DNA from 3 places in the Protofrankia symbiont of Coriaria ruscifolia genome. Region 2 is predicted to be linked to each of the others. Evidence: riboswitches for the same ligand, from Rfam matches in the RefSeq annotation. Region 2 holds a riboswitch; each other region holds the start of a gene.
What was found. Region 2 has a riboswitch for cyclic di-AMP ahead of CV1CTNOD_RS02930 (transglycosylase family protein). Riboswitches for the same ligand answer to the same signal wherever they lie in the genome.
Positions count from the first base shown of each region.

Region 1 (3,271 bases), on a different contig from region 2:
CTGGGCAGTCCCGCGTTCATGCCGACACGGGCGATGGTCGCGTCGGGAACGATGGCGGAAGCGGACGCCGGACTCGCGCCGGCCGGGGCCGCGGTCAGCACCATTCCAGCCGCTGTTCCGATGAGCCCGACAGTGGTTGCTAATGCGGCGCCAGTGCACCGGCTCTGCTTCCTGTGCCTTCCTTTGGCCATACTCAGACATCTCACCTAAAGGTATCATTGAAGTGGCCCGTACTGTTTCTTCTGGTAGCGGTACTGGTACACCGTTTCCAGCGTCGAGCACGCCGTCACCAGGATCGTCCAGCCTTGTTCCGGACGGCGGTCAGGCACCGTTCAGGCCAACTGTTCAGGCCATGCGAACCATTCGTTCAGGCCATTATTTCGGGCCATGCGAACCGCAGATGACGTGCTTTCTCGACGTCCGCTACAGGACTCGTGCGGGGCTCAGGAAATGGCTGCCTGATACCGACAGAAAAACAATTCACGGCGTTACCGGTTCGCAATTCCCTGCGCTACCGGTTCGGGGTGATAAAATGCCCGGGACTGCTCACCCGGGGCAGCGGTCTCACCTGATACGACCGACCAGGTAGTTGTTGGTGTAGACCTTCTGGAGCCTGACCACGGCTCCGCTGTGCGGGGCGGCCCACATCATTCCGTTCCCCGCGTAGATCCCCACGTGATGGATACTTCCCGGCCGACCGAAGAAGATGAGGTCACCGGGCTGCTTGGCGTTCTTCGGTATTTTCTGGGAGGCACCGTACTGGGCATTGGACACCCGCGGAATACTGCGGCCGAGCTGTTTGTAGATGTAGCGGACGAGGCCGGAGCAGTCAAATGCCCGCGGGCCCTCGGCACCCCACACGTACGGCTTGCCAGCCTGCTTCGACGCCAGATAGACGACCTTCGCCCCGAAGCTGCTGGAGGACGTCGAAAAACTCACCGGTTGCGCCGACGCCGCCCCCGTGGCGGCAGTCGGCGACGAGGTCGCCGACCAGGTGGCCGGAGTGATCGCGAAGGTGGCCGGTCGGACACCGGCCACAGTGGTCGTGGCGGCGTCGGTCAAGCCTGTCCCGTTGACCCCGTTGACCCCGTTGACCCCGTTGACCCCGTTGGCCTCCAGCCCCCGGTCGTTCGCCCAGGCCGGGGCGGCCAGACCGGAGAGGGCCACGGTTCCGGTGGCCGCGGCGGCAACCGCCGTACGTGCCGATATCCGGCCAAAGGTGGACCGGGTCGTCCGCGCACGATGACGACCCCGCCTGGGATGTTTTACGGCAGCCGAACCTGAATTCACCTGATATGCAGGCAACGATGATCCTTCCCATACGCCTGCGAGGTTAGCTGTCGGGTTCGGGCCGGGAAGCCCGGTCGGCGCGCGGGAACGCGCAGCCGACTTCACCCCAAGGACGGCGCCGCGGTGGCGACATCCGGCGGAAGGAAGGTGGGTCCCCCGCTTCTGTCCTGGCGATTACTAGTTGGAGACGCCGGACCATGGACAGAACTCGGCGTGTGGTCCGGTGCCGTTGAGAACTCGGCCAACGTAGCGAACTACTTTCGGTAGTCGCAAGTAGCAGTTTTCTCGGCATGTCGGCGCAAAATGCTTACCCTGCGTATCATTTGCACAAGCCGTCTCAGGGCAGCTGCCAGGACAACACCGGTAAGCCGCAGCGTGGCAGGGCTGCGCACCATTGCCGGGGTCCTCCGGTGCGTATCGTGAAGCACCCGGCACAGACCGGCAACGACATTTTTCTCTGCCACCGTGTTCCTCTACCACCGTGTCCCTCTACCACTGTGCGATCCGGTCCCGCACGGGCCCGCGTCCACGGATATCCGTCCACGGGGTATCCCGCCTTCCCTTCCCCGGCGGGCAGCTTCAGGATCCCGGCAGGGCGGCGCCGGTGGGCCGTTGCGGCCGGAACACCCATATGGATCGAGATCGATGTGGTCAGTAGCGCACAGGGATCACCGCGAAGCGGGAGATCCCCGCCTTCGCCGGTACCAGCGCCGTTCGAACCGATCAGGATTCGACCCAGCCACGCGCCTGCGCGAGGCTGGTGAGCCGCTGCCGTATCTGGTGTATTTGACTGCCGGTCAGAGTCGGTACCGATTCGATAAGCGTCTCTGTCAGCAGGTGCCGGAACTCCCCGATAGTGAGGACGTCGCACATCTCGTCGTCGTCAGTACCCGGGCGCCCGACGTTCGTGCTTTCGGAATGCGACAGCAACGGGCGGGCCGGAACCCGACGGACAAGGCGGACAACCGACGCCTTCGGGCCCCTGTCACTCTCCTCCGCCTCGAACTCCACCAGCGTTCCGGGCTGGAACAGGTGTTTCTCGTCCTGAAGATCGTTCGCGTGCATGAAAATATCGTCGCCACCGGCGTCAGGTGCTATAAAACCATAGCCACGAATTCCGTCGAAACGCAAAATTCTACCAGTACCCACCACGTCTACCCCTGTAGAACCTCTGTGCCAGCTAGCTCCAACACCCCCCAACCATGGGGTTCACTCACACTCCCAGTTGCGCATGGCCAGGTCAAGCCGACGCACGAACCACAACAATGATCGACAAGAAGTGATCGACAAGAAGTGATCGAGGAAACGCCCGGAGCCGGTCAGGGGCGACTCGTCAACCATCTGACCGGCTCCCAGCGCGGCCTGCCCCGGTGGCCAGCAGGCCACCGGAAACGCAATCATGCTTTTCGCGCTCGTGGCCCTGAGGTCTACGCCGGATCGCGGAACGTGTGGACGGCGGCAAGGCACTGCTTGGCGACGCTGACGACCGCCTGCGGGGTGAACCCGAACTTGGTCTGCAACGCCCGTAGCGGGGCGGACGCGCCGAAGGTCTGCATACCGATGATCGCCCCGTCGGTGCCCGCGTACCGTTCCCATCCGAGCGTGGAGGCCTGTTCGACCACGACGCGCGCGCGGACCGACGGTGGCAGCACCTGGTCGCGGTACTGCGCGGGTTGCCGGTCGAACAGCTCCCAGCACGGCAGACTGACCACGCGGGCGCGCACACCCTGCGCGGTCAGCTCCTCGTAGGCGGCCAGGGCCAGGTGCACCTCACTGCCGGTGCCGATCAGGATCATCTCGGGATCGCCGTCGGGGGCATCGGCGAGGACGTAGCCCCCACGGGCAAGCCCGGACGCGGCAGCGTAACGGGTCCGGTCCAGCGTCGGCAACGCCTGTCGGCTCAGGATGAGCGCGGCCGGCTCCCGCCGCAGACCCATGACGACCCGCCACGCCTGCGCAACCTCGTTGGCGTCGCAGGGAC
Region 1 is NZ_CAAAFR010000101.1:10,316-13,586, forward strand. Features, by position in the region: gene CV1CTNOD_RS12915 (peptidoglycan-binding protein) at 1-104, opposite strand, end outside; gene CV1CTNOD_RS27830 (C40 family peptidase) at 565-1,167, opposite strand; cyclic di-AMP (ydaO/yuaA leader) riboswitch at 1,308-1,473, opposite strand; gene CV1CTNOD_RS12925 (cold-shock protein) at 2,014-2,442, opposite strand; gene CV1CTNOD_RS12930 (hypothetical protein) at 2,500-2,691, opposite strand; gene tkt (transketolase) at 2,718-3,271, opposite strand, start outside.
Region 1: linked by a shared signal. The riboswitch ahead of CV1CTNOD_RS27830 (C40 family peptidase) and the one ahead of CV1CTNOD_RS02930 (transglycosylase family protein) in region 2 are both predicted to bind cyclic di-AMP.

Region 2 (3,271 bases):
ATCGCCCTGCACACCGACCACTGTCCGGCCGGCAAGCTCGACACCTACCTGCGCCCCCTGCTCGCAATCTCCAAGGAGCGGGTGCTCAAGGAGGGACGTGAACCGCTGTTCCAGTCCCACATGTGGGACGGCTCCGCAGTCGAGATCGAGGAGAACCTCAAGATTGCCGATGCGTTGCTGACGGACACGGACCAGGCGAAAATCGTCCTGGAGGTGGAGATCGGTGTGGTCGGTGGCGAGGAGGACGGCATCGTCGGCGCGATCGACGAGAAGCTGTACAGCACACCCGAGGACATGTGGCGGACCGTCGAGGTCCTCGGCGCCGGGGAGCGGGGCCGCTACATGGTCGCAGCAACCTTCGGAAACGTGCACGGGGTATACAAGCCGGGCAATGTGAAACTCCGTCCGAGCATCCTTCGGGATGGGCAGCAGTATGTCGCGCAGAAGCTCGGGTTGCCAGCCGACGCCAAACCGCTCGATCTGGTCTTCCACGGCGGGAGCGGTTCCGACCTGTCCGAGATCCGCGAAGCGCTGGATTACGGCGTGATCAAGATGAACGTGGACACCGACACCCAATACGCGTTCACCCGGCCGGTTGCCGATCACATCTTCAGGAACTACGACGGCGTTCTGAAAGTGGACGGCGAGGTCGGCGTGAAGAAGCAGTACGACCCGCGCAGCTACGGCAAGGCAGCCGAAATCGGCATGGCCGCCCGGGTCGTGAAGGCGTGCGAGGACCTGCGTTCCGCGGGACGTTCCCTCGCCGGCTGAACCCACTCCGGGCAGGGCAACTCAACAACACGCTCGCCAGACCGGGCCCGTCGTCCGGCTGGCGAGCGTTCGCGTGCGGGCGCCAATCCCCGAAGAGGGGGCAACGGCCACCCGTCATCGGTATGGAACAGGTTTCGGAAACGTCGCACCATCGTCGGATCACGGTGGCGTGCGTCCCGTCCCGTCATTCGGTGCCCGTTCGGCGAGATCGGGTGCATTTCGCACCGCAGGTACCCGATCGCCTGGATGCAGGTTTTCTACCTGGACCATGCGGACAGCCGGATCACGCACGGTTCGCTACCCGGATAATTCGGTTCCGATCGTCACCGCCACGGCGGGATGCGGAGTTTCCACGGCAATAAAAGTACGATGAAAATAATGAGCGCGCGTACGTGCGCGTTACCATCCGATCCCGAGCCTCGGCAAGAGCGGCCGGCTCGATGTGCGCATCCTCACGAAGCGGATTCGCTGCTTGTTCGGCGCCCAGCAATTGTTGTTATGGTCTCCGCCGTGCTCGCGATACAGCGAACACGCGTCGGGCGGCACGCCGAATCCTGCCCTCGTCCGACGAAAACCCAAACTTGCGGCAGGAACGGGGGACCCACTTCCGGGCGCCGATATCGGGCGTCCTCGGGGTGAAGCCGCAAATGCGGCCGGGCAATCCCAGCCCGAACCCGACAGCTCACTTCGCAGGCGTGGGGAAGGGCATAACCAATATGTCCAGTGCACGTTCTCGCAGTCGACATCACGGAACCGGCCGGGCTCGGATGGGCGCCCGAGCGCTGGTGGTCGCTCCCGCCCTGGTCGCCGCGGTGGGCGGAAGCATCGTGATGTCACAGCCCGCAAGCGCCGCCACCACATGGGCGGAGCTCCGCCAGTGCGAGTCAGGCGGGAACTACACCGTCAACACCGGCAACGGTTACTACGGTGCCTACCAGTTCGCCCTGAGCACCTGGCAGAGTCTCGGCTACACGGGGCTGCCCAGCGGTGCCTCTCCAGCCACCCAGGACGAGGCCGCGCTGAGCCTGGCTGTCCGATCCGGCTTCGGCCAGTGGCCGATCTGCGGCCAGGGGATGGGCGCCGACCAACTTGCGGCAGACGCCAGCTCGTCCGGCGCGGGGTCGGCGAGCCCGAGCTCGCCGTCCGACTCGACCGGCACCCGACGCTTGGTGGTGCGCCAGAGCGCGGAGAGCCTGTTGGACGCCCCGGACAACACGTTGTTCACCACCGGGCTGATCCATCAGGTGCGATCGGACGTACGAGCCTGGCAGCTCCAGATGAACGCGCTCGGTTACAAGATTTTGATCGACGGTCGCTACGGCCCCCAGTCGGCTTTTGCGGCCGGCCTTCTGCAGGGTTCGAAGGGCCTGCGGGTGGACGGCATCTGCGGCCCACGGACCCGGGCGGCCACCTTCGCCTGAACGACCCGACAGCCGGCGGCTCACCTGACCGACAGCCGCCGGCTCGCCCGTGGTCAGGCACGCGGCGGATCGCGCTGGAGGGCCGCAGACAGCGCGATCACGATCGTTGCGCGCTCGAGGGTCCCTGCCCGGATCCGAGGTCCCTCCCGGATCGGCGAAGCCCGTCTGAGGGGTTCGGAAGCCGATCCGAGAGGTCCAGGGACCGATCCGGGCGGTCCTGCTCCCCAGAGCACTTGAGAGGTGACAGTCAGCGCAACCAGAAATACGGATAAGACTGAATTTATCACTTTAAGTTATAAAATCTGAGGAAGAGACCCTGTCACAGAGAGGTCCGGATCGCCAGGTAGAGTCACTTGTTCAAGGTGTTTAGCCCATTCGGGTGATAGGAGTCACGTGGGTGTAGTTCATCCGACACCCCGATTTGCTTCGATAGAGCCAGACTCGCTAGAGTTCTTCCCACTCACCGGATCGGTGAGGCCGCCCGGACGGACGCCGAATCCTGTCCCCGTCCGGTACGGCACGATCTACCGCGGAGCCACAAGGACAGGAGCGGGGGAACCAACATCCGGACGTCCGCACACGGAGTCCTTGGGGTAAAGCCGGCAGCGCCCATCAGCGCTACCGGCCGGGCTTGTTCCCGCCCGCACCCGACAGCTCACCTCGTAGGCGACGGGAAGGACCGACCCACATGCCGTCTGGTGGCAGGCACCGCGCCCCGCAGCATCCCTCCACCGTCAGGAAGGTCCTGCGTACCACTGGTGCCGTAACAGCACTCGTGAGCAGCGGTCTGGCTGTCACGGCCGCACCCGCAGGTGCCGCAACCGCGGACGACTTCGCCAAGCTCCGCCAGTGCGAGTCCGGCGGCAACTATCAGATCAACACCGGCAACAACTACTACGGCGCCTACCAGTTCGACACCGGGACCTGGCGCGGTCTGGGTTACTCCGGTCTACCCAGCGACGCGCCGTCGGCGCTCCAGGACGAGGCCGCCTACAAGCTTTACAACTCCCGCGGCTGGTCCCCGTGGCCGTCCTGCGCGGCCAAGATGGGCCTGACCCGCAACGGCCCGGCACCGTCGT
Region 2 is NZ_CAAAFR010000027.1:1,083-4,353, reverse strand. Features, by position in the region: gene fbaA (class II fructose-bisphosphate aldolase) at 1-771, shown strand, start outside; cyclic di-AMP (ydaO/yuaA leader) riboswitch at 1,334-1,482, shown strand; gene CV1CTNOD_RS02930 (transglycosylase family protein) at 1,488-2,192, shown strand; cyclic di-AMP (ydaO/yuaA leader) riboswitch at 2,711-2,875, shown strand; gene CV1CTNOD_RS02925 (transglycosylase family protein) at 2,881-3,271, shown strand, end outside.

Region 3 (3,271 bases), on a different contig from region 2:
TCCGTCAACGTCAACCTGATGGCAGGGTTCGTGCGCAACCGGAGGGGGAGGCTGCGCAGGAACCCGTTTGTGGATCGTTCATGAGGCCGTAACCGCTACGCCTGGCGGCGTGCTGATGGCCGGATGTCGACGCGGGCTGGTCGGATCAGCTAGACGACCCGGCCAACGGAATACGACGTGGTGTAGATAGCTCTCAGTGAGACGACGTCGCCGGACTTCGGCGCCACCCACATCTTACCATTACCGGCATAAATACCGACATGGTAGATATTATCCGGTGAACCATAGAAAATCAGGTCACCGATCTGCTTGTTGAACTGTGATACCCGGGTGGTCGCCTCGTACTGCGCCTCGGCCGTGCGGGGGAGGTTGCGTCCCAGCTGCTTGAAGATGTACTGGACCAGGCCTGAGCAGTCGAAGGAGTAGGGGCCTTCCGCACCGTAGACGTAGGGCTTGCCGGCCTGCTGCGCCGCGAGATACACAGCCCGTTCACCAAGCGAGCTGGCCGCTCCGATCGCGCTCGAGATAGCAGCGTCCGGCGACAGATTGGTGCCGAAGATCTGAGAACCGCTACGGGTGATCCCCTGGGAAACCCGCGCCGGAGGTGCGGGTACGAAATTGGGGACCACGGTCAGCGTACCGACATTGGTCGACCGTGTTGACCGCAGGGCGTCGGTTCCGTCGAAGATAGCGGTGATCTGCGTGGTGGTGAGAACCTTGGCTGTATAGCTCGTGAAGCCCTGGTCGTTGGTGTAGAGGTGTTTGAAGGTCGCCCATCCGTCCGGCAGCTTCACCTGGACCTTGACGAGTTGATTGACCAGTGGCGCGTGGGTGGTCTCGTCCTCGAGTGAGAATCCCATCTCCACCGGCTGATCGGCTTTAATCGAAACGTCCGGATTCGTGACTTTGAGTACGACCCCCGTCTTGGGGTGCAGGTCGGTCTGGTTGAGTACCTGGCTGGCGATCGACCATGGGCTGGTCGCGGACGTCGGGTTGATGACGGAGGTGCGCAGGTTGGCAAGAGACGCCTGACTTCCGAACTGAGCTCCGAGCGTTATCGGAGAGGTGACGGAAGCCTCGTCGGGACCCGAGTCGGTCGGGGCACATCCGGCCAGGGCAACTCCGGACACCGCAACCGTGCCGGTGGTCATCACGGCGACCGCGGCCCGGGCTCGCGAGCGACCTGCTCCGGACTGTGATACTGGTGCGCGGTGCCGGCCACGTGTCGGGCGCTCAACGTGCCGGTCGACCTGGTGCCGGCGGGATGACGGCGAAGCCGTCTGCGACGAACGTGACCATGGTTCTGGATCAGGCTGCACATCATGCGCAGACAAGGCTGTGATCCTTCCCGTTCGCCTGCGAGGTGAGCTGTCGGGTTCGGGCTGGGCTGCCCGGTGGGCCACGCGACCATCGCGCTGCGCACTTCACCCCGAGGACGACACCGTGGCTCGGCGCCGTCCGGTGGAGGATTGGGTCCCCCGCTCCTGCCCTGGTGACGACTCGGAGGGAACACCGGGACCGTGGGCAGGATTCGGCATTTCGGTCCGGTGTGTCGTGACGTCGGCGCGAGACTAGTTCATAAGGATGGCGCTAGTAAACACTAGTCCCTCACAACTACGGCGAGTAGCCGTATGAAGTGCCATACCCGGCTCTTCCTCGTCCTCCTTCACCGACTGGCTCGCCGCCGTGCATGACCTGCTGGTTTGTGACCTATGGTCCCTCGGCTGACGCTCCGCGTTCCGTGACTTGCAGGATGCGGAGGATGACATTACGCCATAGCGGCGGCAGTTGGTCGACGGGGGGTCTTTGAGTACTGATAGTAGATGTCTCACTACCTTGAGTAGCAAACGTTGGTGTGAACTGAAGGGATTTTCATCCCGTTCATCACGGTTGTCCGGTTGAGTTGTGCCAGATTGTCGGCCTCCTGACGGGTTGAGGGGTCCGGCGTCGTACTCTGACAGCGCCTCGTCTGTTCACTCACGTGACCAAGGTGGTGCGGCTAATGATCAAAAACCGTTCGGCGCTCTCTGGGGAGACAGTCGCTACGACGCAGTCCGCACCGGACGGGCGTACCGCGCTTCGACCGGATGCACCTGCCCGGCGGTCACGTCCACAACGCGCGGACGTCGTCGTGATCGGTGCGGGTGTCGCGGGTCTCGTAGCCGCGGTCATACTGGCTCGTCGCGGTGTCGACACGCTTGTGCTTGAGTGCGCCAGCCGGGCGAGGGTGGAAAGTCGCCCACGTGCCGGGTTACTCGGACCAGGAGCGGTGGACGTCCTGGAGCGCAATGGGCTTGCCGACGGCCTGAGGGCTGAGGGTGCCCCGCACCACAACTGTGAGTTTAGGCATCGTCGCCAAGCGTTCATTGTCGAGTATGCTCGACACGCGGGCGGACGCCATCACGTTGTCTACCCGCAGCAAAAGCTTGTCGCCGGCCTGGTCGCAGCTTACCTTGCCTCAGGTGGCGTCATCGAGTTCGATGCCACTGACGTGACATTGGACGCGCTCACCTCCGATCACCCTACCGTGTCCTTCGTCGCAGCCGACGGGCAGCGGCGGACCGTGGAAAGCCGTTTCATCGCGGGTTGCGACGGTCATCATGGTGTTTCCCGCCGGTCGATTCCCGAGGGCGCGTTGCGCAACACCCGACAGCATGGCAGCCCATGGGCATGGCTTGCGGTCCTTGCTGCAGTCGCTCCGTCCACCGATAAGATCATTTATGGGATCAGTCCGCGGGGGTTCGCCGGCCACATGCTGCGCGACCACCGGACGAGTCGCTTCTATCTACAGGTCGAGGCCGCAACCGACGCCGCGGACTGGCCATCCGAGCGGATCTGGGAGGAGCTGCACACCCGCCTCGCCGTGGACGCCGACTGGAAACTGGCGGAAGGGCCGTTGCTCGAACCGCCGAACGTCATCACGATGGACTCGCTCTTCTACGAACCGATGCGGTTCGGACGTCTCCTACTCGCCGGGGACGCCTCGCGGCGAGTGCCGCCGGCGGCGGCCAAAGGCGCAGGGCTTGCCATCGCCGATGGTGAGACGCTCGCGCTGGCGGTAGCGGCAGCCCTTCACAACTCGGACGAACGACCGTTAGACGCCTACTCCGAGGCGTGCCAGGCTCGGGCCTGGCTGGCGCAGGAAGCGTCGACCAAACTGCTGCAGATGGTGAACGTCGAGCTCTCCGACTCGTTCGCCCGGCGCTTGCAGGACGTTCGCCTGGACCGTCTCCGAACGTCACCGGTCGCTGCCGCCGAATTCGCGGAACAA
Region 3 is NZ_CAAAFR010000199.1:89,346-92,616, reverse strand. Features, by position in the region: gene CV1CTNOD_RS23290 (C40 family peptidase) at 150-1,151, opposite strand; cyclic di-AMP (ydaO/yuaA leader) riboswitch at 1,340-1,544, opposite strand; gene CV1CTNOD_RS23285 (4-hydroxybenzoate 3-monooxygenase) at 2,003-3,271, shown strand, end outside.
Region 3: linked by a shared signal. The riboswitch ahead of CV1CTNOD_RS23290 (C40 family peptidase) and the one ahead of CV1CTNOD_RS02930 (transglycosylase family protein) in region 2 are both predicted to bind cyclic di-AMP.